One region of the Paenibacillus sp. PvR098 genome, then DNA from elsewhere that is predicted to be linked to it. Evidence: riboswitches for the same ligand, from Rfam matches in the RefSeq annotation. Region 1 holds a riboswitch; each other region holds the start of a gene.
The links. A riboswitch is a leader RNA that binds a small molecule or an ion and turns the genes downstream of it on or off. The one in region 1 is predicted to bind cyclic di-GMP.
Positions count from the first base shown of each region.

Region 2: another riboswitch for cyclic di-GMP. It lies ahead of JOE45_RS07270 (response regulator); the one in region 1 lies ahead of JOE45_RS00110 (FapA family protein).
Region 3: another riboswitch for cyclic di-GMP. It lies ahead of JOE45_RS07605 (methyl-accepting chemotaxis protein); the one in region 1 lies ahead of JOE45_RS00110 (FapA family protein).

Region 1 covers NZ_JAFIBU010000001.1:19,156-29,635, forward strand. The annotation lists gene JOE45_RS00090 (hypothetical protein) at 1-733, opposite strand, end outside; partial or broken gene JOE45_RS23270 (DUF429 domain-containing protein) at 1,141-1,688, shown strand; gene JOE45_RS00105 (PAS domain S-box protein) at 1,710-2,612, shown strand; cyclic di-GMP riboswitch class I at 2,795-2,885, shown strand; gene JOE45_RS00110 (FapA family protein) at 2,988-4,892, shown strand; gene JOE45_RS00115 (HD-GYP domain-containing protein) at 4,889-5,941, shown strand; gene JOE45_RS00120 (long-chain-fatty-acid--CoA ligase) at 6,187-7,881, shown strand; gene JOE45_RS00125 (SCP2 sterol-binding domain-containing protein) at 8,058-8,381, shown strand; gene JOE45_RS00130 (hypothetical protein) at 8,644-8,967, opposite strand; gene JOE45_RS00135 (AbrB/MazE/SpoVT family DNA-binding domain-containing protein) at 9,105-9,374, opposite strand; tRNA gene JOE45_RS00140 (tRNA-Met) at 9,646-9,722, shown strand; gene JOE45_RS00145 (cold-shock protein) at 9,981-10,184, shown strand; gene JOE45_RS00150 (HU family DNA-binding protein) at 10,322-10,480, shown strand, end outside.
Region 2 covers NZ_JAFIBU010000001.1:1,448,311-1,458,790, forward strand. The annotation lists gene JOE45_RS07255 (ABC transporter ATP-binding protein) at 1-1,072, opposite strand, end outside; gene JOE45_RS07260 (GNAT family N-acetyltransferase) at 1,335-1,781, opposite strand; gene JOE45_RS07265 (metal-dependent hydrolase) at 1,798-2,490, opposite strand; gene JOE45_RS07270 (response regulator) at 2,645-3,004, opposite strand; cyclic di-GMP riboswitch class I at 3,196-3,276, opposite strand; gene JOE45_RS07275 (cation:proton antiporter) at 3,698-4,873, opposite strand; partial or broken gene JOE45_RS07280 (L-arabinose isomerase) at 5,062-5,251, opposite strand; gene JOE45_RS07285 (cation:proton antiporter) at 5,404-6,555, shown strand; gene JOE45_RS07290 (zinc ribbon domain-containing protein) at 6,639-7,142, opposite strand; gene JOE45_RS07295 (HEAT repeat domain-containing protein) at 7,304-8,491, opposite strand; gene JOE45_RS07300 (3'-5' exonuclease) at 8,902-9,654, opposite strand; gene JOE45_RS07305 (M23 family metallopeptidase) at 9,815-10,480, shown strand, end outside.
Region 3 covers NZ_JAFIBU010000001.1:1,517,566-1,528,045, forward strand. The annotation lists gene JOE45_RS07590 (chemotaxis protein CheA) at 1-650, opposite strand, end outside; gene JOE45_RS07595 (chemotaxis protein CheW) at 664-1,092, opposite strand; gene JOE45_RS07600 (HD-GYP domain-containing protein) at 1,123-2,091, opposite strand; gene JOE45_RS07605 (methyl-accepting chemotaxis protein) at 2,126-3,715, opposite strand; cyclic di-GMP riboswitch class I at 3,930-4,012, opposite strand; gene JOE45_RS07610 (hypothetical protein) at 4,455-4,655, shown strand; gene nthB (nitrile hydratase subunit beta) at 4,872-5,540, opposite strand; gene JOE45_RS07620 (TRAP transporter substrate-binding protein) at 5,626-6,648, opposite strand; gene JOE45_RS07625 (isochorismatase family protein) at 6,680-7,345, opposite strand; gene moaA (GTP 3',8-cyclase MoaA) at 7,973-9,001, opposite strand; gene JOE45_RS07635 (molybdopterin biosynthesis protein) at 9,029-10,480, opposite strand, start outside.

The sequences.
Region 1 (10,480 bases):
TTTTTGTCTGGGATTTGGCGGAAACAGGTTCTCTGCGTTCATAGGTTGTGCGCAAGTTCCGGCTTTTGTTAAGATTCTGTTTATCCTTCCCTGTTTTTTGCTGGGGGGTTACCATTCGGCTTGGTACACCCGAAGCGGAAAGCGTCAAGACCTTGGTAGACTGGTTGTATTCCAACAGACACGCCTGTCCCTGAGTCAACCCAAGCATCGCGGCGATTTCTGAGGAGAGCAGAAAACCCCGGTCAAGCTCATTGTTAGGCACAGAGAGCCTGAGCTTTACGGTGACAGAGCCTCGGTTGAGCGTTATTAGTGAAGGACGTTTCTCTGCCATGCCAAGCATGCAGAGCAGTGCATATCCTATCGTAACGGTCGGTTCCTTTTTTTTCTTCCGATCGGTTTTCAGCGGGACTTGAACACGACTGACTAAGGCTCGTGTTAAAGTAAGTATTTTTGTTGATTCGTCGTAATGCACCCGATACCTTACTCCATCCCGAAGCCTCAGCGCATTGGCCGTTTCAGTCCCGACCTCAATATAGTGGAAGCCGCATTCATCCCCTTTTCCTCTTGTAACCAAGACTTGGCGCTCGGCATCGTCATGCTTCATCGTAATCAAAGCTCCGTCTTGAAGCACACGCAGATCGTGAGGTAACCCGTTCATACAGTCCAGGACGAGGTTCATTTCGTTCTGTCCCAGCTGTTTCGAAACCGAGACGTCCATAGTGCCATTCGCCAATTTTTTCACATCCTTCCCAGCAAACGTATTTCCTCTTTACATGATTTGCCCTATTATATATATGTTTTAAGTGTATGTGCGGCTTGTATCTTTGTCCTCATAAACGGTCTGCAGCATGTCCGATAAAAGAAAAAGGATGTATAATAAAGAAAAACTGCAAAAGGGTGTTAAAGACGTGTTTATCCATGCAATAAAGCTTACCTGTAATCAACTGGGCAGGGACGGTAATATACATGCGGTGACTGAATGGTATAAGTCGTGCAGGCGAAGACCGGATGTCGTACTAGGGGAACAGCGGAACTTATGAAAAGTGAATCCTTCGTAGGAATTGACGGCTGCGCCGCGGGCTGGGTGTCGGTGGGCTGGCGGCCAACGGGAGTTGGATTGCTGGCGTGTTCGGCGATCTGATGAGCCTGTGGGAAGCGTACCGGGAGGCGGGATTGTTATTGATTGACATGCTGATCGGTCTGGCGGCCGCAACAGAGCCGCGACGTTGTGACGTGCTGGCGCGGCAGCTCTTGAAGCTTGGACGGGCGTCCAGTATATTCCCCGCGCCGGTACGCGAAGTCTTGACCGCGTCAGACTATGTCGATGCGAATGCACTGCAGCGCAGGGTCAGCGGTCGCGGCTTATCGCGTCAGTCTTGGGCGCTCGTACCGAAGATTCGCAGCCTGGACGAGCTCCGATGCAGAGCGGGAAGAGGAGTAAGGCGGGATTTGAAGAACGAATGATGCATCTGCGAGGTGTATATGGGCAAGCGGATGAGGTCGTTACCGAGCTAATGCACAGAAACCCGCGCAAAGCGCTTGCCCGTGATGACATCGCCGATGCGCTGGTACTTGCCGTAACGGCATGGTTAAGTGCAAGTGCGGGCAAGCTGAAGGAGGTTCCCAGGGAAGGAGATTGGGACCGCAATGGAAGGGGGCGAACCATCTCCTATTACTGTTTTTCTTAAAGACGAAAGGTTGGAGGAGTAATGCCGAATAAATGGGTAAGCATTATGGTTGAGAAAGCTGCGGATGGCATTTGTCTTTTAAAATGGGATGGACATCATTTGACCATTGAAGAGGCAAATCCGGCTTTTTACCAGATCATCGGCTATACAAAACAGGAGCTTTGGAAGGAAACCTTCTTATCTTTTTTATCGAACGAATACAGGGCATGGGTACTGAAGCGGTTGGAGTTTTTTGAGTATGAGGATACCTTGTTTTCAGAGGCATGTTGGACCGTAAAACACGGAATTCAAATGGACGTGGAGCTTTCCTTACGGGAAACAGTTATGGACGGGTCCCATTATTATATTATGATTGTTCGTGATGTTAGCGATAAAAAATGGATTCTGTGTCAAGGGTCCGGATTTGATATGAGAGGAACGCTTACGCCGAAATTTCGTTTTGTCGATTGCTCGTTCCACTCTCCACTGCTGGAGATGAAGAGAAGGGATCTTGTCTCGCAGTCTTTTCTTTCTTTTGTCGGGTCACGGAGTTTGCTCCAAGTAAGGCACATGCTCCGCCAAGCCGTATTGACAGGCTCTGGTTTTAGTATGAGCATGGAGTGGGTGAGCAACAATCAAAAAGCCGAAGTGGAGTTTCGTTTTCAGCCTTTGCTGAATGGTAGACAGGAAGTAACCCGAATTGCGTTTGTCGGAAGAAGACTTACGAAGGACGAAGCACAGGAGCAGTCCAAAATGGCCCTTTCGCTGAGGATGCTGATGGCGGAACGTCAAATAACGGTGACCAAGCTCTCGGAGCTTACCGGGCTGTCGATCGGTACGATTTCCAAAATAAGGAACGGAAAAATCACAAATCCTCACAAATATTCTATACAATGTATTGCGGAAGCGCTTGACGTCCATTTGAATGACCTCTGGAAGGAGTAGATATGTAATATAATGTAAAAACAATGAAGAATAATGCAAGGTTTTAACCTTTGTGTCGAATTTTAGCGAAAATTAACACGCGAATTACATACCACAAGAATGGAATAGCCCTTCTGGATATGTACATGTTGATGTTTGCCATCCCAATTGACTATAATTTAATTATTATTAATATTTTTTCATTACGATAATGGCAAACTTGCTGAAAGGCAAGGACGCAAAGCAATGGGCCTAAGGTTAGTATTCTAATACTATGGCTGCCATGCCGCCGATAATGGGAGGAACGTATGATTCGATGCACCTTTCCCCGGCTGGAGAAAGGTGTATTTTTGTCTTACCGTCAAACGTTTGATCCGATGGAAGGAGGTAGTCCGGATGTCCGACTCTATTTCGGAACTGGATTTGGTCAAAATGATAAAATCCATGGCGTTAGATTCTGCGCCTAATGAAACTGAATTCTCGGATTTTGCCAAAGGGGAAGACGACAGCAAGCAAAGGGAGTATACGGGTCAGGGTTGGTTGCGGGTAAGTGGAAATGAGATTTTTGTCCAAGATGACGCGACATCCCCCCTTACTATAGAGGCCATACCTCCGGTCAAGCTGACTATGAACGGAGAAACGGTATCCGGTGTGGTGACCGTAACATCAAAGGATAAGTTGATTTGGTCCGTAGAAGAATCTGCTTTGTTCGAAATCCAAGTGTCCGAGGATGGGATGCAAGCGCACTTGCTTGTGCGTTCGCCCGTCAGGTATGTATGGAAGCTCAGTGAGTGTGAGCCTGCGTCCCATTTGGTTCTCAGAGCGGAAGAAGACCAATCGATTATTTTAAATAAACTGGAACTTAATGATATTACTCATGAGCTGGACCGTTTGTCGATTGTGAAAAATCGAAATATTGGCGCCATATTCGAAGAAGTGCTGCATCCGACATATGAGCCGGTTCTAATCGCGCGAGGCAAGCCTCCTGTTCCAGGGAAGGATGCGGAGCTGCAGCTATTTTTCACGGAGCAAGTGGAAAATCAGTATGTGGAGATTGGCGGAGTCATAGATTACAGAAGTCATTTAAACATTCCGTCGGTAACTCCGGGAGATGTGATCGCCCGAAAAACACCGCCCGAGGAAGGGACTGTTGGATACGATGTCTATGGGAATTTTATTCGCCCTAAGGAGCCCCAGGACATTGTTATTGTAGCCAAAGATGGGGTGCAAATACGGGAGGATGGCTTCGTCATCGCTATGAGCGAAGGAAGACCGCGTATCACCGGGAACCAGACGAAGTTTTTTGATATTACCAAGGCGTTCATCGTTCCCGGCGATGTTAACATTGAAACGGGCCATATCGTATTCTCCGGCGACATTATTGTCTATGGAAATGTTATGGAGAATATGATCATAGAATCGCTTGGTAACGTCTATATCTCGGGCAGCGTCTATAACGCTACCGTTACGGCAACCGGGAGTATCCGTATTCAAGGAAATGCTATCAAAAGCAATCTGTATTCGGGCTATTTCGGGGTTCTCCATAACCGATTATACAACGGCTCCCAATTATTAATGTCCCAGTTCGAGCAGCTGATTGAAGCAGCCAAGATGCTCACTGAGATGGTGGAGAAGAAGGGGCAGAAGCCTCATTACGGACAAATTATTTTACTTTTGGTGGAGAATAAGTTTAAAGAAATTCCCAAACAGGCCAAAGAAACGTTGTCGGTCATCGTCAACATTCGATTCCGTGACAAAACGTCTTGGTTGAATCTGAAAGACATGCTGGAGCGATTCCTTCAGCTGTCGCGGATGCCTCAGCTGATTACGGAAGCAACCATTTTCGGTATTCTGAACTCACTCAAGGAGACCGTTCAACACGTCGGAAGTATGCAAGAGGCTAAAGTGCGGATTGATCTAGCGCAGTGCCATTTATCGACCCTCAAATCAAACGGCGACATACTTATTCGTAAAGAAGGAGTTCTGCAAAGCGATTTGTATTCGGCAGCCAATATTATTTTCTACGATAAAGATGCTGTATGCAGGGGATCTCGTTTGGAAGCGGATGGCGTCATTTCAGCGATGATGGTGGGTGGTCAAACGGGGGCGCCGTCGGTGCTGAAGTCCAAGACCAAAATTATGTTAAAAAGCATGAGCTCTGGAAGAGTGTGCATAGGAAATTACTGTATTGAAGTTTTCGATAGCATAGAGGATCAGACGATTGATTTGGAATGGGTGAAGAATCGGGCCTATTCCGCCATTGGTATTCAAAATCAACAGACGAACGGTAAATTGGCATGATGGTGGATGATAAAGTTTCTACTCCGTTGCTGGACATGTCGCATTTGCTGGGCAAGAGGTTGAAAAAAAATATATATAGTCGGTATGGAATATTAATTCTTCCTGCATCCTCCATTCTTACAACGGAAAGTATCCAATCGATTCATCAGCACGGCCTGAAACTTCGCAGTAATGATGTGGTTAGTCCGGAATTCGAGCCTGAGCAGCTTGTAGGGTTTGCCGTTAATGAGATGAAGGAGTTATTTGCGGATATCCGAACTGCCGGCCGGGTTCCCGTTGACAAGGTATATAGTACGGTTCTACCAGCCATCAACAAGCTTGTGAAAAGCTCTGACACGCATCGCATCTTGTTGGCCCTTGAGACGCAGGATGATGATACATTCAAGCATAGTGTCGGAGTAAGTGTTATGGCGGGACTAATTGGCAAATGGCTAGGCTTGTCCGTACAGGAGCGTGTCCGAATCAGCATGGCTGGGCTTTTTCACGATGTAGGCAAGCTCTTCGTTCCTCTATCTATCCTTCATAAGCCGGGTAAATTAGACGATAATGAATTTCGTGAAATCAAGCGTCACTCGCAGTATGGGTATGAGCTTCTCCGCCGCGAGTCGGGTCTGGACCCGCTTATTGCTTTGGCTGCTCTGCAGCACCATGAAAGGGAGGATGGCAGCGGTTATCCTGCTGGGTTGTCCGGTAATCGTCTTGAACAAGTCAGTAAAATTGTTGCGGTCGCCGATGTGTTTCATGCTATGTCCTCCAAAAGGGCCTATCGGAATGCGTTGCCTCTGTTTGATGTTCTACAGAGTATTGCCGATCATGCATACGGGCTGCTGGAGCCAGGGATCGTTCGCTGCTTTATCCGGCATATGACTGAATGTATGATCGGCAGTCGTGTAAGCTTATCCGATGGAACGCAAGCGACCGTAGTGATGGTTCACGTGGGGGACCCGTTTCGTCCACTAGTGTATGGATCCGGTCAGTTTATCGATTTGAGGCAGCGGCCGGAATTGAAGATCGGAAGTTTAAGTAGCGGGACACCCGTTCCCGTCTAATCGAGAATATAGCAAAGGCGCCGGGCGGTTTCTCCGCCGATGGGCGCTTTTTTTAGTTACAGATTCCATGATGAGGATAGCGTGCGGTAAGACCAAAGGCATATTAGGGAATTCCGTATCATATCATATCCATTACAGGAGAATGTAAACGTTTACGGACAACCTTGGATAAACAAGGTGATTCATATGTAATTGATTCTCCATGCACAACCTGACTTGACAAGCGCGATGTGGAGGTGGTTTCAATGACTAGCAAACCTTGGCTTAAGCATTATCCTGCTGAGGTGCCACCGACCTTTGATTATCCAAAGCAAAATTTGGCGCATTTTTTGAAGGAATCTGCTCAAACATATCCGAAGCATACGGCTTTGGATTTTTTGGGTAAGACGTTATCTTACCAGGAGCTGCTTGATTTGTCTTACCGATTTGCAAATGCGTTGAGCCAGCTCGGCGTGCGTAAAGGAGATCGCGTAGCGATTATGCTGCCTAATTGCCCACAGACGGTGATCGCTTATTTTGGCACCTTGCTTATGGGCGGAGTGGTGGTGATGACGAATCCGATGTACACGCCGCGTGAGCTGGAGTACCAGATCAAGGACGCCGGGGCAAAGGTGATCGTGACCTTGGATTTGCTGTTTGAGCGAGTATACAAGGTGATGGAACCAGCAGGAATCCGACAGTTGATCGTAACGTCGATCAAAGATTACATGCCGATACCGCAAAACTGGCTTTATCCGCTGTTTGCACGACTTAAAAAGATGAAGCGGGAAGTGATTTACGGGGACGGTGTATATTCTTTTGTGAAGCTGCTGGGCAGGGCCTCTCCAGATCCTTGCGGCGTGAAGCTGGACCCGGAGCATGACCTGGCACTTATTCAGTATACCGGCGGGACGACCGGGCGGGCCAAAGGTGTGATGCTGACGCATTATAACTTGGTTGTCAATACGATTCAAAACCGTCTATGGTCGTATCGTTCTAAACAAACCAATGAAGTTTATTTGTCCGCCTTGCCATTCTTCCATGTGTTTGGCTTGACGGTGCTGCTGAATCAATCGGTATATTTAGCTGGAAAGATGGCGCTGCTGCCGCGTTTTGAAATTAACTTGCTTCTCGAAACCATGCGTCGGGTGAAGCCAACCGTCTTCCCGGGAGCCCCAACGATGTATATGACCTTGATCAATCATCTGCAAACGATGCGCTTCAACTTATCGTCGTTGGAGGTCTGTGTCAGCGGAGCGGCTCCTCTTCCGGTGGAGATTCAGCAGCGGTTTGAAGCGATGACGGGTGCCAGACTGGTCGAAGGCTACGGCTTAACGGAGGCGTCGCCGGTCACCCATGCGAATAATATATGGGAGCAACGAAAAATCGGATCGATTGGCATCCCCTTTCCCGATACGGAAGCACGAATCGTGGATCCTGATAATCAAGGAAAGGAACTGCCGGTGGGAGAGATCGGTGAGCTGATCATTCGGGGACCGCAGGTCATGAAAGGTTATTGGAACCGTCCGGAGGAGACAGAGTCCGCTTTACGAGACGGTTGGCTGTATACTGGAGATATGGCAAAAATGGATCAAGATGGTTTTTTCTATATTCTGGACCGTAAAAAGGATTTAATTATCGCTGGCGGCTATAACGTCTATCCGCGTGAAGTCGAGGAGGTCCTTTACGAGCATCCTGAGGTTGAAGAGGCCGTGGTGGCCGGGGTACATGACCTCTATCGCGGGGAGACGGTCAAGGCTTATTTGGTGATGAAAAAAAACAGTGAAGCGGGTGCGGAAGAATTAAACAGCTGGTGCCGCAATCGGCTTGCAGCCTACAAGGTGCCGCACGTCTACGAATTTCGCGATGCATTGCCCAAATCCCTAATAGGCAAGGTGCTGAGAAGAAAGCTTGTGGAGGAAGAAATGAAAAGGACCGATGACGACACGACGGACAGCTAGGCCGATCATGAGCCACCTAAGGTGAAAGCATGAATAGGAGAGGAGTGCAGAAGAACCGTAAAAAAGAAAGAGTCCAGTTCCATCCGGGAGATGATCGCGGTGTATTGGTAGGGATTTTGCGAACGAACGACGCTTGGTGCCCTGACACCTGATTCAGTTGACAAACGAGGTGAGCTATGGCTATTCGGGATGAGCTTCAACGACTTGCGGATCGAATGAACGGCAGCCCTGAACCGATCCGATCGCTAAATGTGGTGTATCAATTCAATTTGTCAGAAGACAACATTTTGCAGGTTCGTTTTCATGGAGGGCAGGTGGACATCAAGGAGGGGCTGCATTACCCGGCAGATTGCAAGCTAACCATGTCGGAGGGGACGCTTCGCAAGCTGATGAACCGACAACTGAATGCGGCTGCCGCGTATATGTCTGGTGATTTGAAGCTGGAAGGGAAAATGACAGTCGCTTTCCGTCTGCAGGAGGTGTTGAAGGCTTATTCATAGGGTTATTAGGTCCTGCTGCTTGCTTACGATCACCCGCGATCTCTCTTGATCGGGGGTGATTGTCATGGGTTGCTTATGTATCCAGATGCGGGTAGCACATCACAATACCGCTTAACCGCTAAACTTAAATGGAAAGAACAGCTCAATTATAAAGAACAGTTCTTATAAGCCCTTTAGCAAAAAAAATCACACATTATAAGATGTATCCCTCTAGCTCCGCGATACATCTTATAATGTGTGACTTAAGGTCATTTTTTTTTTGCTAGTTAGAACGATTTTCAATGACCATTTTCGTCTTGAAAATGTTGCCTAGCTTCCCGTCAAATCGTTTGTTCAGCGGATTTTTCATATCCCTTCCCAACTCACGAAAAAACATATCCACTTCCGTCGATTTTTTTTCCAAAATCACATTCAGAACACCCGCGGAAGCGATATCTTGATTCTCGTCGAGGGGCACCGAGGTGAGCACCATATACTTCTTCGTTAATGTTTTCATATGCCTTGAGAAGGACTCGATAAGCTCGTCGTTTTCGAATTCATTGATCGCCTGCTGTCCCTGTGCTGTAAACCATAATTGCACCTTCATGTTTATCTTTCCTCCCAATCATTATTTCCGAAAATTCTAATCTTTATTTGCTTGCTATTTTTTTCGGTTAAACATTTGTGGTTTCAACTGCTCTCCAAAAGTTTTCATCTCGTCGATGAACACCGCCCTTCTCCTACCTAATTTTTAACTCTGGGTTTGCCCCAGGAATCCTCTTGATTTATTGCCTGTTTATTTTCAAATTCCTGTTTGGAAATTCCCTGATTTCTAGCACCCTTTGTCATGTTCAATTGATAATCATTTAGCGCAACCAAGCTGGCTTTGGCTATATATGCACGTCCATTTTCTTCTATAAAAAGAATACGATCCCCCGCATCCACTTCTAATAATTCACGAATGCTCTTTGGAATGGTGACTTGTCCTTTGCTACTTATTCTAGAAATCTCCATTTTTTTCACCCATCTTTTGGTTTTTTGGACTTTTTAGAAATTATTATTAGCTTGGCAAAATTACCTTTCCTTACTTTCCCTACTTTCTTTACTTATTTTATTATATCCCTTTTTATTGAGAATGTATACTCTTCTTCATCGGATCGAATAATTGCATGAAAATGGATTTCTTTGAGGTATTATAAAGAGAATATGCTTTCCGACTTGCGTAATTAGAAATTATAGTATATATTTAAATTTCTGGATGAAGATGTTGTTGTTATTTAATTATCGCGGGGTGGAGCAGCCCGGTAGCTCGTCGGGCTCATAACCCGAAGGCCGCAGGTTCAAATCCTGCCCCCGCAACCAATTAGCCACGTACTTTAAGCGGAGCGGATGATCGTTGCTTGGAGAAGCAATCAAAAAACAGGAGACATAGGTAATTTTAATACCGAAAACTTTGCTTTTTTGAAATAATTGTGTTAGATTTAAAGAATATTGAGATGGAAACAAAATTCGCAAATTGAAAAGGATCTCATTATATGATGGAATTTTTTTCAATGTGTGAATTTTTTTATTTTAGAGAAAAATGATCATGTTACAAATTTATTTTTGGAGGAACTACAAATGGAAACAGGAACAGTAAAATGGTTTAACGCTGAAAAAGGTTTTGGTTTTATCGAAGTTGAAGGCGGGGCTGACGTATTCGTGCATTTTAGCGCGATCCAAGGTGACGGTTATAAGTCATTGGATGAAGGTCAACGTGTTCAGTTTAATGTGACACAAGGTAACCGCGGACCACAAGCAGAGAACGTTACGAAAATTTATTAAGATGCGCATCAAGCTGCTCCTGACGTTGTAGGAGCAGCTTTTCTTTTATTTAAGTAGAACCCTCCCTATAGGGTAATGAAATGGGCATGTACCGTTGTGAAATGGAATATAATTATATATAAAGCGAGGTGTTAAGAATGAATCGAGACGATTTGATAGAAAAAGTCGCAAAATCAAGCGGTTTTTCAAAAAAGGATGCCGAAAAGGCGGTTGCCAGCGTATTGGATTCGATTTTTGATGCTTTGAAACAAGGAGAAGACGTTCAACTCAACGGTTTTGGTAATTTTGACGTACGT
Region 2 (10,480 bases), 1.4 Mb from region 1:
CGCTCTCCGGATCATATCCGAATTCGACGCCGTCGAATTCCACTGACAACGGACCTTCCGGTATGGCAGCGCCCTTACCGTCTTGTATGAGTGATTGGGTCTGCAGCAGTTCGCGTATACGTACGATACTTGCGTCCGCTTTTTGCAGATCCTCCATTTGGGTTCTGATTTGTTCAATCGGCTTGGCCATCAGTTCGGTGTAGTAAAAAATCATATATACCGTCCCTATCGTAATCGAGCCCTGCCTCCACAAATAGAAGCTGATTGCGAAAGCAACCGCACTGCCAATCGCAAACACCAGCAGCGTCGTAATCCACATCGAAGCCCAGCCGAGATACGCCCGAATACGGATCGGCAGCCATTCGCGAAGCAAACTGTGAAAGCGATACATCACATATCCCGTTGCTCCGCTCGCGCGGGTATCCTCTGTACCCTCCAAGTGCTCGCCAAGAAAACCGTAAAAAGTAGCGTTCACCTGTCTCAGCTTGCCCCAATGCGGCACCGCAAATTTGCGGATATATTGAATAGAAGCGATGGCAAAAATCACAAAAAAAAGCATCCCCATGCCGATCAGCCAGCCTTCCCGAAACAGCAGCACGAGCATACCTGCCACAAGCAGCAAATTACTCACCAGCATGATCACGAAATTGGAGAAAAAGTTAGACAAATTATTGATGTCCCCATCCACCCGTTCAATGAGCGCGCCGGAGGTCTGAGATTTGTGAAATGACATATCCAGCTTCAGACAGTGAGCGGCCACAGTCTCGCGCAGCTGATTTGTCGCAATCCATCCGACGTTAGCGCCTATATATGACGCCCCCACCGCCATCAGCTGCTGCACCAATGTAACACCTATAAATAACCCGGCGGCAAGAACCAGCGGTCTGCTGCTCTCCTGCTCCTGCGCCGTATCGATAAAGTAGCGAATGATTTGCGGGTTGATGAGCTGCATCGCAATGCCGCTTAACAGCAGAACCGCAAGAATAGCCATACTTTTGCGCTGAGGCCTCAAATAGTGCTGCAGCAAGCTGGCATATTCCCGGGCAGGTATTTTGCGTATAACCTTATTCATGTTCTCCCGCATCCCCCTTTGAGTAAAAACATTCTAACATAGGACGAGCCTAATTCACTATAGGTAGTGCGGGAAAATAAAAAGCCCCCGCGCGAAAGCTGCGGAAGCTTAATGAATGCAGAGTAACTCTGTTCAATTGTTGAGCTGATCAGCCTCAGAAGCCGCTACGCTGAAAATCATCCTTACAGCCGAGGCTTGTCCTTGCCGGACCGCTGGATAGACTAATTTTCACGCTAACAACGTTGTGCCGTCGGCTGCCGACCTACAAGAGCTTCTTGCGCATGCGCACGTGCCATATGCCCGCATCAATAAACGGCTCGGGCGAGATCGTCTCGTACCCGAGCTTACGGTAGAATGACTCAGCCTGCGTCTGCGCATCCAGGATGACCGCAGGAACGCCTTGGGCCCGAATGTCAGCCTCCATCGCTTGGATAAGCTCGCGGCCGATTCCACGTCCGCGATAAGACGCGAGCACGGCGATTCGCTGGAGCTTTGCCGTCTGCCCGTCATACATCCGCCAGCGGGCAGCCCCAACAGGCTTTGAGCCTTCGGTTGCAAGAAAATGCCGGCAAGCCATCCAAGAATCGTCGAACTCATCCATTTCGAGATCTGGCGGTACCTGCTGCTCTTCCACAAACACGTTTATTCGAACGGAAAAGCAGCCTTTAAGCTGCTCCTCCGTATGTACGAGTATGATGTTGAGATTCAAACTGCGACCCCCAAGTCTATTCTAGCATCCAGGTTTCGCCCGGCTGCATCGCTCTGCCCGTGATTCCCTTAGCTGTAAGGCTTTCCGCGAACGCTTGCGCATCCTGCTGGATTGGCGGGAACGTATTAAAGTGCAGAGGTACAACAGTTTTGGCTCGTAACCACTCTGCAGCTAGTGCCGCATCCTGAGGTCCCATCGTAAACACATCGCCGATGGGTAGAAACGCCAGATCAATTTGGTTACGCTCTCCGATCAGCTTCATATCGGAGAACAGTGAGGTATCCCCGCTGTGAAGAATGGTTAACCCGTTCCAGCGAATGATATAACCGCCCGGCATGCCTCCATAAATGATCTTCTTTTCTTCCTCAAGCACGATGCCGGAGCTGTGAAACGCTTGGATCATCTCGATGTCTGCATAACCAAGAGAGGTGCGGCCGCCAATATTCATAGCAAACGTCTTCGTCCCCTGCCAGCTCATGTACGTTGCCAGCTCGAAGGTAGCGATGACAGTGGCATCATTTTTCTTTGCGATCGGAACAGTATCCAGAATATGGTCCTGGTGTGCGTGTGTAAGTAAAATGTGCTCTACCTGTAGATCCTCCGGTTTCGTAGCGGCCAAAGGATTACCTGAAATGAACGGATCGATGATCAGAGAGTGCCCTCCGTGACTAAGCTGCACGCAGGAATGCCCATGATAGTGGATTTCCATAATTTTTACTCCTCCTTGGTATTGGAATGGATTGCCCATTCAGGCAAGCGCTTCATTCATTGTATCAAAGAAACGGCCACAAACTCAAAAAAGAAGAAAACCGGCTCCCCGTTCTTCTCCTCTTGTGGATACGATGCTGCAAAGCCTAATGCGTTCAGGCAAAAGCCTTCATTAAAGCCTCCCTGACGCGATCTTTGTTAAAGGGCTTGACGATAAAATCGATAGCGCCCATCGATACTGCTCGAATCAGAAGCGCCTGCTGCCCCATGGCAGACACCATGATGACTTTCGCCTCCGGATCCAACCTTTTGATTTCCTGCAGCGCGGTAAGGCCGTCCATCTCCGGCATGGTAATATCCAATGTAACCAAATCCGGCTTAAGTTCAGAATAAAGCGTAAGGGCCTCTACGCCATTACTCGCCTCGGCCACAATTTCATACCCGAATTCATCCAAGGCATTTTTCAGAATCATTCGCATAAATAAGGAATCGTCTACGATTATTATTTTTTTCACCCCGGATTACCCCCACTTGAATGTTGTATGTTCGCAAGGATAAACGGCTTCCATGACCTATAAAGGGCACGTGCGTTGGTCAAGATGATTCGTAAGACTCGTATGAACCTTGCGATATACATGCTGATTCACTAAAAAAGACCTCCCTATAGCCGTATGGGAGGCCCGCATCAGACGATATCCTCTGGTCCTTCGGCTGCTGGCGACTTAGTTAACACATTAGTCCCTTTAGCTTGCTTCCTTGACTTCCGTCAAGTTTGCCTTGCTCGAATGAAACCGATTGTAAAATGTATTATAGCATCCTATGTCGAAAATACAAGAGCGAAAACGCAGACCAACAGACCGTTATACGGCTTCCTTTAAATAGTTAACAAACGCATCCGGCTGAAGCGGAGCCCTGTAGTAATAGCCTTACACTTGGTCGCGCACGACTCAGATCTTGGTATTACTCTCTCCATCATACCACAAATAAACCGTATTGTCGGCCTGAGGGGTCAAAAGAAAAATAAGAGCGCTTCCAGCTTCGAAATTGAGAAGCCGGAGGCGCTGAAGGTGTTGAGAGATTACCGTCATATCGACGAGGTTCATGTTAAAGGGACAAGTCAACCAACTGTCAAGGCGGTTTGGTACCTCTCTGGGTGATGGAGCTTGTATGGCCGAGGCCATCCCACTGGCAAGTACCCTCAGGAGGGACTACATGCTCATTGTTTCTCCCTTGTTGCTCGCTAATTCCTTCTGTTCACCGAACAACAATTTGAGAAGCGGAGGTGTAATCAAGGTAGTCAGAATGACGACAATGATAACCGATGTGAAAAACGCCTGTGGTAGAAGATTCATTTCGAGTCCAATGGCCGCAATAATCAAGGCCACCTCGCCGCGGGATACCATGCCCGCTCCGATGCTTAAAGACGATTTCCAATTAAAACCGGTCACACGTGCTCCCAAGCCGCATCCGATGATCTTAGTCAATACGGCCATTACAGTAAGCCCGGCAATGAGCGGAAGCTGGTCCATAATCCCGTCAAAGGTTACGGAAACACCGATACTGACAAAAAACACGGGAACGAACACTGCATAAGCGATTGGCTCCAGCTTGTGCACGACTTCTGTCTTAAAATTCGTTTGGGCCACCGCGATCCCTGCTGCGAACGCACCGATAATACCAGCGATTTGCAGCGACTCGGCAAGGTAAGAAAAACCGAAGCAGACGATCAGTGCAGCAGTAATGACCGTTTCAGACACGCGCAGCGGTGCGATCCGTTTCATCACCCATGGAACGACCTTCCAGCCGAGAACAATGATGAGAGCAAAGAACAGTACTTTTTTGCCTATCAGCAGCCCTAAGCTGACGTCCCCGCCGCCCACAAAAAAGCTCATCAAGAATGCAAGCAGAATGACGACCAAAATATCGTCAACGATGGCTGCGCCAAGAATAGTAACGCTTTCTCTACTTTTTAATTGTCCCAAATCCTTAAGCGTTTGCACCGAAATACTAACGGAAGTCGCCGAGAACAGTAAACCCAGGAACAACGATTCGGCTTGCCCAAGCCCCATGAGTTGCCCTCCGTAGTATCCTCCAAGCAGAGGCATGATTATCCCTCCGACGGCCACTGTAACCGATGAATTCCGGTTCCGGTTTAACTCCTGGACATCCGTTTCCAAACCGGCAATAAACATCAATAACAAAACCCCGATTTGGCTGAACGCTTGCAGCAAATCTGAATTTTGGATCCATCCCAGCAACGCGGGTCCAATGAGGATACCCACGATGAGCTTGCCTAGGACAGCAGGCTGGCCAAGCCTTACGCAGAGGTCCCCTGCGAGTTTCGTGCAGACCAAAATGATTAATAATTGAAAGAAAAACAGCAAAGCCTACCACTCCCGTCATAATTGATTTGCAGCACAAAAGGAGCCTGTACAGACTGATTGCGTCTGTGACAGGCTCCTCCTAAGAACTGCTAATATTCATTTGTTGACTCTATTATTATAGCATTGGATATACTAATAATTCAAGAGTTTTATTCGTTTTAACGTAAACGCCATGCGGCATCGTTCAATCACAGTTCGTTACGGAAAGCTCGCGGGGAAGTGTGCTTATCGATGACCACGCACCCCATTCCCGTCATTTCCGCCCAGTCGGATATATGCACCCGCAGTAACGGTGTAAGAGAAGACCGTGTGATGGGCACCCCCCGCCAAAATCCAAGCCTCAGCCGAGTCCCGCAGCGACGGCTGCGGCTTACGAAGCTCAGCTTGAACGGTATAGACGAATCTTGGTCGAATCCAGCGATCATTCGCCTGGAATGCTCACCCACCTCTTTCAAAGGTACCCCGGTTCTTTTTGTATTTCTTACCTTAAAGCGGCGTACACTAAGAAAGTTCAGAAGGGTGGAGCATCTATGCTTATATTTCAATTAGCTATCATATTGCTAGCATCTAAAATGGCCGGGGACATCAGCAGCAGGTTAGGACAACCCTCCGTACTTGGCAAACTACTTATAGGTATCGTTCTTGGCCCCACTGTCCTGGGAGTCATAACTAACACGGAGATCCTTAAAGAATTCAGTCAAATCGGTGTTATACTCTTGATGTTTATAGCTGGTCTTGAAACCGATACGAAGGAGTTCAAACGTACAGGGAAGAGCTCGATATATGTAGGCATACTTGGAATTATTGCGCCCTTATCTGTAGGCTATTTAGCGGGTAAAATGATCGGACTCCCACCAATAGAATCCGTATTTCTCGGTCTATTGCTGTCAGCCACAAGTGTTAGTATTTCTGTCCAGGCTCTTAAAGAGATGGAAAAATTAAAATCTAGAGAAGGAACAACCATACTTGGTGCTGCGGTAATTGATGACATTCTTGTCATTATTGCACTGGCCTTTGTCATGAGCTTTGCAGGCGGCGAAGTAGACTTAGCATCGGTGATTTTGAAAAAGGTTTTATTTTTTGCTATGGCGATCCTTATTGGATGGAAAATGGTACCTTGGATCTTAAAAAAATTTGCGCCTCTTCGCGTAACGGAATCCGTGATTTCTGCCGCACTTATCATTTGTTTCGTTTACGCATATTTAGCTGAATATGCCGGGGTAGCAGCCATTATTGGAGCTTACATTGCGGGTGTAGCGATCAGCTTAACTAAACATACACATGAAGTTGCTGAAAAAGTGGAAACGATAAGCTATTCTTTATTTGTTCCTGTTTTCTTTACATCCATTGGGGTCACCGTTGAGTTCGTGGGGATCACGCAAAATACATGGCTTATTGTAGGTTTAAGTGTAATAGCAATACTTACAAAACTGTTTGGCTCAGCCTTAGGAGCTAAATTAGCGGGCTTTCGCTGGAGGAATTCTTTTGGCATAGGGGCTGCAATGGTTTCTCGCGGCGAAGTGGCCCTAATTATTGCCGCAATGGGATTAGATTCCGGCCTCTTGAACAGTAATATGTTTGCTGTGATTGTTATTGTTATATTAATAACAACATTAGTAACTCCTCCAATGATGAAGCTGTTTTTCAATACGCCAGAACATGCAAAGCAAAGCTCACCATAAATCAACTCAGGTACGCCCGCATCACGAGTTTTCATTTTACGCAAGAAGGAGCCCTTTGATAGGACTCCTTCTTCATTTACAACCTATTCGAATAACTTGGGGGGTTCCTTGTGCGATTCCGATCGGATCCGTGGCGTGACGTCCTTCCTTAGCGGCTCGCCCATAGTCTCGGGACGGTTAGGAACATACGGCGGGGGTGTCTGCTTTATTTGCGGTAAATAAGGTACTCCCGTTGCCTCCAAACGTGCGCCGCAGTCTGTACAGAATTTCGCCTGCTCGGGAACAGATAGACCGCAAGCACACCGTTTCTCATGCTTCAATAAACGGATCTGTTCTTCTAATTCACGGATTTGTACCTCCAGGGCTTGATTCTCCTGCGAATACATTCGTACCGATTTCTCCGCCATGCTAAGGTCTGCCGATTTATAAGCCTCGTACACCTCTAAACCGATTTGATAGATGTTTTGGTCAAGTTGTTTTCGCTTCGAATGGATTTGCGCCGATATTTTGGTCACCTCTATAGCTTGTTGGGCTTTATCTGCCGCGCGGCTTGCCCCTTGCTTTAGCTTAGACAAGAAATGGTTCATGCTGCAACCCCTCCTACTCCTAAACATTCCCTATACTGTATCATACCGAATATCTTGCTGGTATATAACCAAATTCACGCGGCTTGAAACAACGGATTTCAAAACACGTGGATTTAAAAAAACAGAGCTGCGTCTTTCGCAGCCCCATTGTATTATGTCCATTATCCAGCTTGACCCGTTCTAAGCCTTCTGGTCGCTTTAATGCTATCGTAATACTCAGGACTGCCGCTGACCAGCCAATTCCGGTGTCCTACAGCCGTTTCATCCTGCTCCGGCTCTCCATACGACCATTCCTCGCCGATCCCTTCAACGTAATCTTTCATCAGCATCAGAAGGGCAGCGCTCCATTGCCGTGTTCCTCTGATAGTAGGAACCAATGGATAATATTTATCGTAAGCCGCACGAATCAGTGTATGGACCACTTCCTGCAGCATTCCCGGAATATCCGCTTCCTCTACCTTTGCCGCGAGCGCGGCGGGCATCTCTGGCTCGTCTGTAGCTGCATGCTTCTCGTAATCCTCCGGCGTGACGAAACCTTTTTGCATGGCCATCCACAACTTCATGCGGTCGAGCGCTGGCTTGTACGCTACAGGTACCGAGATGGTCAGCTCCGGCTTCGGATCGTCAAGATTTATGACGAACGATTCTTCAAACTTATTCAGCTTTACGTTTCCGCGTACACCCAGCCATCTTAAAGCAAGCAGCCCATGCGTTCTGGCTTTTGGATCGATCGCCTCGTTGCGGCAAACCCTCCGCAGCATCTTTTCACTGCGAGCATCCGGAATCATGCACAGCAGACGGATTCCGGTAAGCACCGATTCCGCATCTTGCTCGAGCCATATTTTGATCTGCTCATAAACGTTATCAAGCGGCTCTGCCATCAGCCAATCGAGCTCAATCCGCCGGTTCGCATATTCGGAGAGACTTAGAATGCTCTGCTCCTTAAGCGTCGCTTCCCCGTAACGTTCGACCAAATCCCGATACGATTGCTCCAATTCCTCGGCCATCTGCATAAACGACTGCTTCTCCTGAGTGCTCAAGCCGTCCCGGGTAAGCATGCTTCGCAGCCATTCCGCCATGGCTCCAGGGCTTTGCCGCCACATCATCATGGCAAATGAAATCATTTCCTTATCGTAAGGAACTTCTTGCTGCATGGCAAAACGGGCAAGAATCGTTTGTACATCATACTCTTTACGCATCAGGCTCAGGGACAGTACAAGACCGTTCCATGCGTTACCGTTTTCTTGATTTTCCACAATCGCGCGATAAAAACAAAAAGTTGCCGCCCCGTATGATTCGGCTTGCAAGTATTGTCGGCCCAATCCGCCGAAATCCCCGTATTGACTCATCGAATGTTCTCCCCCATGATGATGTTTGAATATATGACAAGTATACATGACAACCTAGCCGTAAGAAAGCTTTGTTTGTTCGAGATTAGCGCAATCTAAACCCGTATAGAAAAATTCGGAGGCGATGAACTTGTCTTATTACTGCGCAGTATGTAATGGAATGGAACCGCTAGAGTACCCCTGCCCTGTATGCGGACATCCGGCGAGTGATGAAGGAAAACTTAGCGATTTTTACGGACCTTACTCCCCTTACCGGCCCATCGATGATCTAAAGATGATTAACGGGTACGACGAGGACATGAAGCTGCATTTATGTATTCATTCCGTCTACTGCACTGAATGCTGTAAATCTTCAACATATCCAGTAGAGGAAAAAAACGGACTGAACTAAAAAAAAGCTGCAGCTTCATTTAAGCTAGCTGCAGCTTTTTAGCCCTGCGTCCGTATTTCATTTTAAAGAATTTCTCGAACAGCTGTTTGACCATCCGAATTTCAGAGGGAGTAAGCTTCATAATCGAGAAATACGTTTGAACCTTCTCATCTTCTATAAACTTGTCCCATGTCAGGACATGATCACTTGATAAAGCTTCGTCCAGACTGGACGCAATTTGTTTTTTAATTCCGCCCGTACATATTTTAAATAAATCTTTACCATAATATCGTTCAGAAGCGACGGTCTCTGGTTTGATCCGAAGCAGCTGAACCGCATTCAGCGCATCATCGAGTGCAGAATGGTGCTGACCGATCGGCTGCAGTTCATAGCCCGCCAACGCTTTGTGCAGGCCTCCTTCGAACATTGAGGTCATATCAATCAGTTTCGCAAGCCATTCGTCAGCGACTCCGTTTACTTTACAATCCACGAATAAATGAAAGTAATCGCTGCCGCCCCAAGCCAGCATCTTATAATCCTCTCCGCAAAAATCAATAAACTTGTCAATCACGTTTCGAAACCGATCGCTTTGAAGCAAGGTTTCTTTCGGAATGCCTGTAAACTGTAAGGCGAATTTATTTAATCGAAATTTGGGGCGAATGTAGCTTTGGAACGTATCTACAATCTCAAATCGGTCGTCCAGCTTGACTGCCCCGATTTCGATAATTTCCATAGGATGAATGTCATAATGCTTTCTGCCGTTAAACTCTAAATCAATGACGATATAATGCATGTCTTATCTATCACCTCTTTTATAAGAATACCACGTTCAGCTTGCGTTTCCTACCATTATTCATTGCCATTTCATGTTCAAATGCCAATATTTAACGCTTAAAACCTCGCTTTTAATCCTATATGATGGAGTTATCACCATGATATAGGAGCTGATAGATTTGCTTAAGACCGCACGAATCGCAGGTCTCACCGCCAGCCTGCTGCTGTTTTCAGGAATAGCATATGGAGCTACATACACGATCCAGCCCGAAGATTCCCTTTGGAAGATTGCGACAAAGCACAAAATAAGCGTTGCAGCATTGAAGGAAATGAACGGACTGTCGTCGGACGTCATTTATCCCGGACAAGCCTTGAAGGTTCCCGGCCATACCGCATACACCGTGAAAAACAATGAATCCATGTGGGATATCAGCAAGAAATTTGGCATCACCTTAAACGCATTGATTGCCGCAAATACGCAAATTGCAAATCCGAATAATATTTGGAACGGTTTAACTGTATTCATACCGGATGCGCAGGTGGCAAAACCCTCGTTAACTAAGCCGGCTTCTTTAGCTGACGGTCTTTTTCCTTTGTCTAAGAACAGCTATCAAGGTCCTCTAGTAAATAACTACAGCGACAACCGAAGCTGGTCGCCAACCGTCAATACCGACCGTAAGCATGAAGGAGTCGATATTGTCGCTGCTAAAGGCACTCCGGTCTACAGTGTATACGATGGCGAAATTATCAATTTTGGCTGGAATGAGTATGGAGGCTACCGTGTGACGGTTCGGGTGAACAGCACAACCGTGTTTTATTATGCTCATCTCAGTAAATATGCGGCA
Region 3 (10,480 bases), 1.5 Mb from region 1:
TAAAGGAATGTGATATAGAACGGCCCATCCATATGTTCATCCATTTTTTCTAATTCCGGAGCAGTAAGAAATACCTCCCCATTATCAGTCAAATTGGAGTGAATGACATAAGCCCTTGCTCCTTTGATGACACATTCGGCGGAAACCTGCACACCGATCCAATACACATCAAGTCCATGATCCTGAGCCTCCTGTACTTTTAGCCGGGTATCCAAGTTCAATACAGGTTTGGGAGCAGAGTACATCGTAGGCCCTGAGCCAGTTGCTGGCTTACGCATGTCGGTAAAGGTTTGCAGCTTCTCCACGCAATCCGAGATATCCGTCATTGACTTATCGTTACGTTCAATATCGTTCTTTAACTGTTTGAGATAATCAAGCGACTGAAAGAGAAGATCAATCAGCGGGCCCGTTACCTCTAATTTATTACTTCTAACCTGATCCAAAAGATGTTCCATCTCGTGGGTTAATTGCTTCATTTCCTCAAAGCCCATCGCCGCAGATGAACCCTTCAAGGTATGCGCGGCGCGAAATAAACTTTGGATAACCCGAAGGGAATCCCCTTCTTGTTCGAGCTTTAGAATTTCATCGTCCATAAGCTGCAGCTGCTCTCCCAGCTCTTCCAGAAAAACCTCTCTGTATTCGGAAAACATGGACGTTTCACTCCTATTCATGAACTAACACTTCATCCAGCTTTAATATACCGACCAATCCGCTATCCGTAAATCCGATACCTGTAAAAAAGCTGCCGGATATCCCGCCCACACAATCCGGAGGAAGCTGAATATCTGAGAAGGTGGTTACTTTATTCACGCGGTCCACAACAATTCCAACGGCATCCTCTTGATGATGAACCACCACAATTCGTGTGGTCTTGGAATATTCCTTTTCATCATGCTGAAACAAATTGCGAAGACTAATCACGGGAACAATCTTCCCCCTGAGGTTAATAACCCCTTTCACATAGGGCATCACGTTAGGGATTTGTGTGATGTTCTGCATCTTTATAATTTCATGAATATCCTGAATCCGAATGGCATATTGTTCACTTTCGATACCAAACTCGACATATTGCTCCTGCCCAGTACCCTGCATCTTCATCCTCCACCTGTTCTCTTGTTGATTTTATTTGCAACCGGATATCATAATCGTTGGATGATCCGCAAGGGAGATCTCCTCGCCTGTAGCCAGAATACGAACAACGGGTCTCTGCATATGGCTGGTGATCTTGGTAACGATCGCTTCTTCCCCACCTTGAAGGAGAATTATGGTTCCCGGAGAATAGGCAGGAACGGCCCTCACGAAGGCCTGTATTACTTCGACATTATAGGAGATGCTGCTTAATGCCATCACCATCTCCATAGCATCGTGAGGAGGAGTATCTCCCGTTTGATTCTCGTACACATTGCACACTCCGCATATTTGGGCATAGGGGTGGAAAGCCTCCCCGCTGATCGACCGTGGGTATCCTTGGCCGTCGAGGGTTTCATGATGCTGGTATGCGATATGGGCAGATAATAAACTGATTTCGCGAATACTCCGCAGGACAGTAAATCCGGCCTCCGGATGCTCCCTTCCCACACTATTCACCGCTTTTCCTATATCATGAAGCAAACATCCCAATGCAAGATCCCGGAGCATTAATTCGTTATAGCCAAGAATTTTACCCACTTGCAGGGACAGTATCGCTACATTGACCGCATGGGCATAAGGTTTTAGTTCCACGGCCAACGTTGTAGAGGGTACGGGCAAAACAAGGGACCGGCTTTTGATTTCCTGGATAAGACGTCCTGTTCCTTGAAGTAATTTTATAGTGGGCATCTGCTTCTTTAATTTTACGGCATTGAAGGCTTCCTGAACCGACTGCACAATATCCATCCATGATGGAATATCGATCATTTCCTCCAGTGTAATTCCTTTGGATTCGGCGTCTTCAACAATCAAATTTTTGATGCCAATTTGAACTAATCTTTCCAAATATTTAGGATGAATGGTCTGGTTTGCGGACAGCAGCATACGGCGCTGACTGTCATATACCGGCTTCGCCAACTGCATGGTCCTGTCATCATATTCAGTGATAGGAATCAATCTCACAGTGTTCATTCCCCTTCTATAATAATTAAATCACTTATCTAACTCTAAAAATTGATACGGCACTATTCAATTCATCCGCAAGCCCTGCAAGGGATTGAGCTGTAGATGCGGTTTCCTCGGAAGCTGCTGCCGCTTCTTCTGTTGAGGCGGAGATACTTTCGATCGATGCGAGCACCTCCGAGGATTGAGCAGACTGTTCTTCGCTCGCCGCGGCGATTTCCGTTACCTTGTGGGCGGATTCATTAACCATCGTGATAATATGCTCAAATGCTTCCCCGGTTTTTTGCGACGATACGACGCCTTCCCCTACGGCTTTCACACTTTGCTGGGTATTCACCTGCATCCCTTTAATTATAGCCGTGATTTGCTTGGTCGCTTCACCGCTGCGTTCGGCCAACTTACGTACCTCGTCCGCAACAACCGCAAACCCCCGGCCCTGGTCTCCAGCGCGAGCCGCCTCAATCGCCGCATTCAGAGCTAATAGATTCGTTTGCTCGGCAATATCGTCAATGACTTCAATAATTTCCCCAATTTTATTCGAATCTTCTTCGAGGCGGGACATTTGCTGATTGACTAGCTGCATACCTTCAATCGAGAAACGGACCACTTTGCCGCCTTCCTGCGCAATTCCTACCGTGCTGTTGGACAATTCAGAGGCTTGCTCAGCACCCTTAGCTACTGAGTCAATGGCGTTAGACAATTCCTTGAACAATTCGTTCATCGTTTGAGCGTCATTGGCCTGACTGGTTGTACCGCTCGCAATCTCCTCGGTGGTAGCGGATATTTGCTGGGACGCTGCAGCGACGCTTTCCGCTGATGCCATAATCCCGCTAACCGTTGTTCTTAAGCTTAGCACCATGTCATTGATCGAATTAGCCAACTGCCCTATCTCGTCTTTCGTATCGATATCCGCTGTTTCTCTTAAATCGCCTCCGGCTACTTTATCGACTAACCCCACCACGCGATTCAAAGGACGTGAAATAATTTGAGAGATGAAGTAACCGAATCCAATACTGAAGAGCAGGGAAGCAAGGATAATCGTTATCGTAATGGTTCGGGAGCTTGCGTAAGTAGCATTGGCCTCCTGATTCGCTTTTTCCGCGGTCTGAATGTTTAAGGAAATTAACTCCTGTAAAATCGTTTCGGCTTGGTCGCCTACTTCTCTAAAACCGGGAGCAAGTCTTAAATATCCTTCCACATCTCCGGCATGAGCGGATTGAATCGCCTGATCCAATATCCCTTTATAAGCTTGCCATGCGGGGTCAAATTTCTTTAACAATTCCTGTGCTTGCGAGTCCAAGCCTGTTTTGCTGTATTTATCGATGTTTGCGTCAATTTGTATTTTAAGTTCTTGTATCCTTTGTTCATAATTATTTTTAGCCTCAGGCGTATTCGCTACGAAGTTCATATCGCGAATATTCACTCTGATTCGTTGATACAAAATTTGTGAACTGGAAAGATCATTAATCGGTATTAAACGATCATTATAAGTGATCGTGATCTCGTCATTTAATTTACCCATGTTATTTAATCCAAAGAACCCCACACATGCAAGCAGGATGGCCATAAAGACAAATGCTGAAATCAATTTCACAGACGTTTTCAAATCATAAAACCATTTCATTAGTAGTAAGCCCCTTTTTTAATTTATAAAACCTTAGCGTCATATCCCCATTTTCAACAGAAGACCCATCACCACCAACATCAATTTGACGAATTTAAAAATAAAAACTCCATTCCGTTCTAGCATGTCGATGATTTCCTGCAATGATATGATCTTTCATATTTTTCTATTTTATGGTCAAAAAAAGGACCCCCAAAGGGTCCTGTTCTCCCCCATTGGCAACCCGGCCGTCATAGCTAGCACCTTAGACCCGTGGCTTTGCGCCCTTACCTTTCGGCAAGTTTGCCTTTATCAAATAGAATTTAGGTAATAATAACCATACATCAAAATACACTGAATCAAAAACAAATGTCAATAATCATTGGATTTTGTCGAAAAATGTACAAATATTTTTGAAAAGTATCAGAATTATTATTTGTTTACATGATCTTACAGTCCCGTTATCCAGTACATATAGTCTGATGGTCTTAATTATAGTTTTCACACCCATAACCAAACTGCGGTTTGTGTTCCAGCATCTACGGATGAATTGGCGACTGTTCCATAACAGCACCTCTAATGAATAAACTGCTATATTCTAAAGTAATCAGTTCATCCCAATCGTTAACTATGTAAAGCAGATAACGTATGAAGCATCCGTTGATGCGTCATAGGTGCCAGCCCAGTTGACGAATTTCATAATCTTCTGTAATAATAAATCGTAGTTAAAAACAAAAAACAATAGCAGGAGAAACTTTCTATGGACCATAATATGGAAATGTTAATCGACTTGTTCGACAAGTATACGAATGAACAAATGGCTGATTTGTCCGACTTTTCGTATGAAGGCCGGAATATGACCCGGGATGAGACGCTTGTTATCGTGTCAACCCTTCGGGCTTCCCGCATAGCCAGAGGATATATCAACGGCGGACGTACAAGGCAAAGGGAATCGAACTAGCCTATGAAGCAACCTAAAAACCAACAGATTGCCACTGAGCATCTGTTGGTTTTATTTAGTTCAGCTAAGCTTCCAGTTTATCTCGCCATTCCAAACTTCTTGGCGAGTTTCCCGGTTAACTTGTTCGAGTCAGCGACTTTAGCGAACGGTATACTCCGGTAAAACGTCCACACAAAATAAGGTTTTTTCCCGTACGTGGGCAAATCGCTTTCAGATTCAAATGGTAGCAGGCTGCAAGTAGCTCTCCCATAGGTCAATCAGAACCTTATCTTTTCTTGGCGTATCCGGCCCCCATAAATCCGAAGCATCAAATTCAACAAGGTATACGGGTTCTTTAATCGCTTGTTCGGAATAAATATTGGTCTCTGGCAATTTGTAATTCCCATGGATTTCTTTTACGCATCCCATTTTCCCTTTGGCATAACTGGGTAATCGGATATGTCCCTTCGAATGGATAAGCTTCGTTATAACTGTATCCCCCGGCTTAAATTTTGGAGCTGATTCGCGAGTGATGTTCAGAGCCGTTTTGTTGTCGCGAACGTATTTCAATTGAGTCAATGCGTTCAGAAGATCCTGGTTTTCATCAAGAGAAAATCCCTTCTTTATTTCCTGTATCTCTACATCATTCAGAACGCCTTTCTCAATTAACAAGATCAATAAGCCATATAACCATTTTTCGTAGTACGAGAAGGCCAAGTAAAAATCGGGTTTGACTCTTTCAACCGCATAACGGACTTCATCCAGATTAATTACATTTTTTTTACTTAGAGTAACAAGCATCGCCCGCATTTTACCTTCCCAATCTGCATGAAAAACCGGTTCATTTTCCTCACGTACTATTTGTCCAAAACCTTGCATTCCGCCCATATCATGTACACCGTTCATGTCAAATACCCCTTTCTATATCACTCACCTATAAAAGTGAGACGAGGGCGAAATCATCCTCGTCTGATTAATAGTGTTCCTGTTATTATTTGCGGATCGTTTCAATGAATTCTTTAATTAGCGTATTAGCCGAGTATTTAGCATAGACTTCATCTCGTATCGCATTGAAGCTTTCCGTATTGGTCAGTTCGGTAACGTTTACTCCTAATTTTTTCAGTTCTACCAGGTTTTTATGTTCACGCTCTATCGCTTCTTGATTTCCCCAATCAATGGCAGCTTGCATCGCCTCTGCCACGATTTTTTGATCTTCCGCCGACATTTGATCGTGTATCATTTTACTCATGACTACGATGCCGGGAAATGCCATATGGTTCGTAATTGTTAAATCTTTTGCGATTTCATAATATTTTTCCGAGAACAGTGCATCGGTGTCAATATCGATTCCGTCGATCACTCCGGATTGTAAGGAAGTGTATATTTCAGGCAGCGGTATTGGCGTAGGCCCTGCCCCTACGGTTCTCCAGAAGTCCAGAATGGACGGGCTTCCAAGCACGCGGATTTTCTTCCCCTTCAAATCTTCCGGGCTGTCAACAAAGCCCTCCTTCATGAAAACCTGACGGATTCCCGTCGTTAAGTATGCCAATCCCTGAATCCCGTTTTTACTCAATTCATCCAGAATTTTTTGCGCAGGCTCTGTCTTCGTTGCCGCTGTCGTTTCTTCCAGATTCTTAAACAGAAATGGCATGCTCCATGCATTAAAAGCTTCAGCACGGGTACTCATATACGCGTTAGTGATAATTCCGAATTCCAGTGTTCCGCTTTCTAACTGCTGCACCATGTCTTTCTCAGCTCCAAGCTGACCTGCCGGAAAAATATCCACCTTCATGCGGCCATTGGAACGAGCCTGTAATTCTTCATTAAATTTTTCCGAGGTTTTGTGCCAGACGTGAGTAGGCTGCGTGATATGCGTTAGTTTGAATGAATACGTTTTACCGCTCTGTTCTTGATCAGATCCCTGATTGGATGGCGCCTCTCCTCCTCCACACGCGCTAAGAAGAATGGACGAGCCTAACATCGCAGCTAATGTGAGTGATAACGTTTTTTTCATGTGGTGATACCCCCCAATTTTTAATGGATCACTAAACAGCAGGTTCAATCTTATCAAAATACTCCAAAACTTCTTCAATACTAACTACTTCAGCATACTTCGCCTGAAGGTCAAACAGACTTTGTTCATGTGCCATTTGTGAACGGTCTCCAACAGCCTCCCTTACAACAATGGGACGGAAACCGGAGGATATTCCGTCAACTGCCGACGCACGTACGCAACCGCTGGTTGAGCATCCTGTGAGAATAACAGTATCAACCCCTTGAGACACTAACCGGGAAGTTAAATCTGTTCCGAAGAATGCAGAAGCGTATTTTTTGGTCAAGATCATATCGCCTTCTTGATAATCAAGCGCCGGATCAATCTCCACCCCCGTAGTACCCGCTTTTAGTGTTTCGAGCCCTTTTTGCTTTAACGCCCACGCCCCTGCATCCCGAAAATTGTCATCATCATAAGCAACCCTTGTAAATATAACAGGGATTTTACGACTGTGAGCTGCTTCAAGAAGGCGATTGTTCGCTGCAATCTGTGACTCTAAATTGGAAGCCAAAAGCATTCTTGGATTCTTGTAATCGGTAAACGCGGGAGTGAGATCAATAATAACGAGTGCCGGCCTCTTACCAAAACCGATATTCATCCCAAAGCCTTTTTCCTTAAAAAATTGTTCTTCATCTGTTTTTGAACGATATTCTTCCATGTTTACCCCCCAGATCGTATCTATTTTTTCAAAACCAAGCGATCCAAAACGAGATCAAAACGACATCACGGCTCGGTCGGACCAATAACCCCACGCTCTTTCCAGAGCCAACGGACTGAACATTACTTCCATAGCCGCTCTGCCTTGACCACTTCTTCAAGAGACCCGCTAGCCTTGATCACGCCGTGTCCTCGCAGCAGGACTGCCCGCTTGTTTCCAAAGGTTCTGGATACCCGTTCCGAAAGCGGAGTCGCATGATCATTTGAATCCCTCCATGAATAGTTTGATTCCGCCGAATCTACTGTTTCAGCTAATCGTATGACTCTTGGAAAAAAAGTTGTGTAAGTGCTTACAATTGTTATTATAAATATAAAACAACTATGATACAATTGAATAATAGTCATTGTATCATGCGGTTTACGCATCTTTATGCGGAGGTTCTACATTTATGAATTTAGAAAATCTAATCACGTTCTGTACTGTCGCCCACCACAAAAGCTTTAATAAAGCAGTGATGCTGAGCAATAACTCACTGCCTGAATCAAACGCCCATCGCCCCGATCCACAATAAAACCGTGGTCGGGGCGATGGGCAAATTCATCCTATTTGATTGTTTCCCATTTCCTATTACCCGCCTATATGAGACATTTCCACTTTCTTTCTTTTCTTAAGCCCAGGCGTGTTGGAAAGCCTTTCTTCGGAATACCGATCCGCTCGATGACTCCAATAATCCGTGATTAACTCCCGAATCTCCTGATCGCTTAAGCCCTCCCGCAAGGGATCTCGCAGATCCGTCCCGGCAGAAGCGAACAGGCAGCTGTACAGCTTCCCTTCCGCAGAAACTCTTATCCTCGTGCATGTGGAGCAAAAAGCTTGAGTGACCGAAGAAATCAAACCGATCTCGCAATCCTCCCCTACATAGCGATAGCGTGAGGCCACCTCACCGTAATGATTAGGCTCGACCGGTTCAAGCGGCATTTCCTGATGGATTCTCTGGACGATATCTTGACTGGGAAGCACCTGATCCAGTCTCCATCCATTGGAATTGCCTACGTCCATGTATTCAATAAAACGCAGAATGTGCCCTTGCTCCCGAAAATACCTGGCCATGGGAAGCACATCCTGATCGTTTGTTCCCTTTTGAACCACCATATTCACTTTCACTTTCAAGCCCGCTGCTGCAGCCGCTTCGATTCCTTCAAGTACATGGGATACCTTAAATCGGCGGCCGTTCATCTGTCCAAACCGGATATCGTCCAGGCTATCCAGACTTACCGTTACCCGGTGCAGCCCGGCTTCCTTCAGAGCTTGCGCGTGCTTAGCCAGCAAAGAGCCATTGGTCGTCATCGCAATATCCCTGACTCCATCGATCCCTTGGATCATGTGAATGAGCATAGGAAGATCTTTGCGCATGAGCGGCTCCCCTCCGGTGATCCGCACTTTCTCCACACCCAGAGATACAAAGATCCGGGAAATGCGAGTCAATTCTTCAAAAGTGAGAAGCTTTTCTTTAGGGAGGAAGGTGAAATCAGGCCCAAATATTTCTTCCGGCATGCAATACCGGCAGCGGAAATTACATTGATCCGTAACGGACAAGCGCAAGTCACGAAGAGGGCGTTGTAACTTGTCAACAATCGGATGAGTTGGTTTCTGCATGACTTATCACTCCCTCAACGATCAGTATTACTTTGCAAACACGATCTGCCCGGATTCTCGACAGCTGTAACCTCCTAAAGCTTCCATCTCCATTTTGAACGTGTCGGAGCGAATCACATGCAATAGCATTTGTCCTTCTAGACTATCGTAAAAGCTTTTCGACATCAAGAGGTCGTAACGCTCTTCTGCGACGGGGATAAAATCCAGGCCCATCGCGTGAGCAGCAGAATAAATTCCCAACCCCACATCCGCCGAACCGCCGTCCACAGCCGCAGCAATGCTAAGGTGATTGATGGCTTCCCTGTCGTAACCGTAAATCGTATTGCGATCGATGTCTTCTTTTTTGAGGAGATAATCAAACAACAGCCTCGTCCCGGCTCCTCGCTGCCGATTGATATACGTCACCTGTGGCTTGATGATATCTGCAACGGATTGGATTCCCAAGGGGTTTCCTTTGGGAACGATCCATCCTTGTTCACGATAAACCAGTTGAACCAGAACGACTTCCTGATCTTTTAAATACTTTTCTATAAAAGGAACGTTGTAGGCTCCCGTTTCCTCATCAAATAAGTGGATGCCTGCCGCATGGGCCTCTCCTTTTTGAATGGCGAGGATTCCGCTCATGCTTCCCACGTGAGACGATACCAGGAAACGATCTGGATGTTCTTTGCGCAGCAGTGTATGCAGCACGTCAACAGACAGGTCATGGCTTCCGGTAACCACCGTTGTTCGTTCGATTTGCTCTTTTGGACGATACAGCTCGAGCTCTACCACTTCCCCTTGCTCGTAGCCCATGTGCCCTCCCGGTATTCGAAGCAAGCCGTCCGCACGCACCATCGACATCGTGACTCCCGCCGCGCGGGTCAATGGGTTAGCGATATAAGATCCATTAATGTACCCGACCGTCATTCGTACGAAATCGTCCGCTCCTACGTCGGAGACCACTCTTCTCCCGAGCTTAACCGGAAGAATGTTCCGTTTGGGCTCGATCAAGCCGTAATAATGATAAACCAACGGCCGCGCGAACCATTCGAGAGATAGATAGGCCGAAACGGGATACCCCGGCACTCCAATAACCGGCGTCCTGTTTACTACGCCTGTAATGGAAGGCTTACCCGGTCTAGTCGCTACTCCGTGGGTAAAGACTTGGCCTATTTCTGTGATGACATGCACTGTAAAATCCTCTGTTCCCGCGGAAGAGCCTGCATTAAGAATAACAATATCGGCGATCTGAGCCGCTTCGAGTACTTTTTCTTTAATGGTCTCGTACTCGTCCTTCACAATCCCGAAATAAATCGGCTCGGCTCCCCATTCCTTGAGATAAGAGGCAAAAACAGTTCCGTTAAATTCAACAATCTCTCCGCGCCCAACGGCGTCTCGCGGTTCGATAAGCTCGGTGCCTGTTGGAATGATCGCTACCTTCGGCCTACAGAGAACAGTAACCTCTACCCTTCCCCCTGCCAAAAGCGCTCCTAAGTC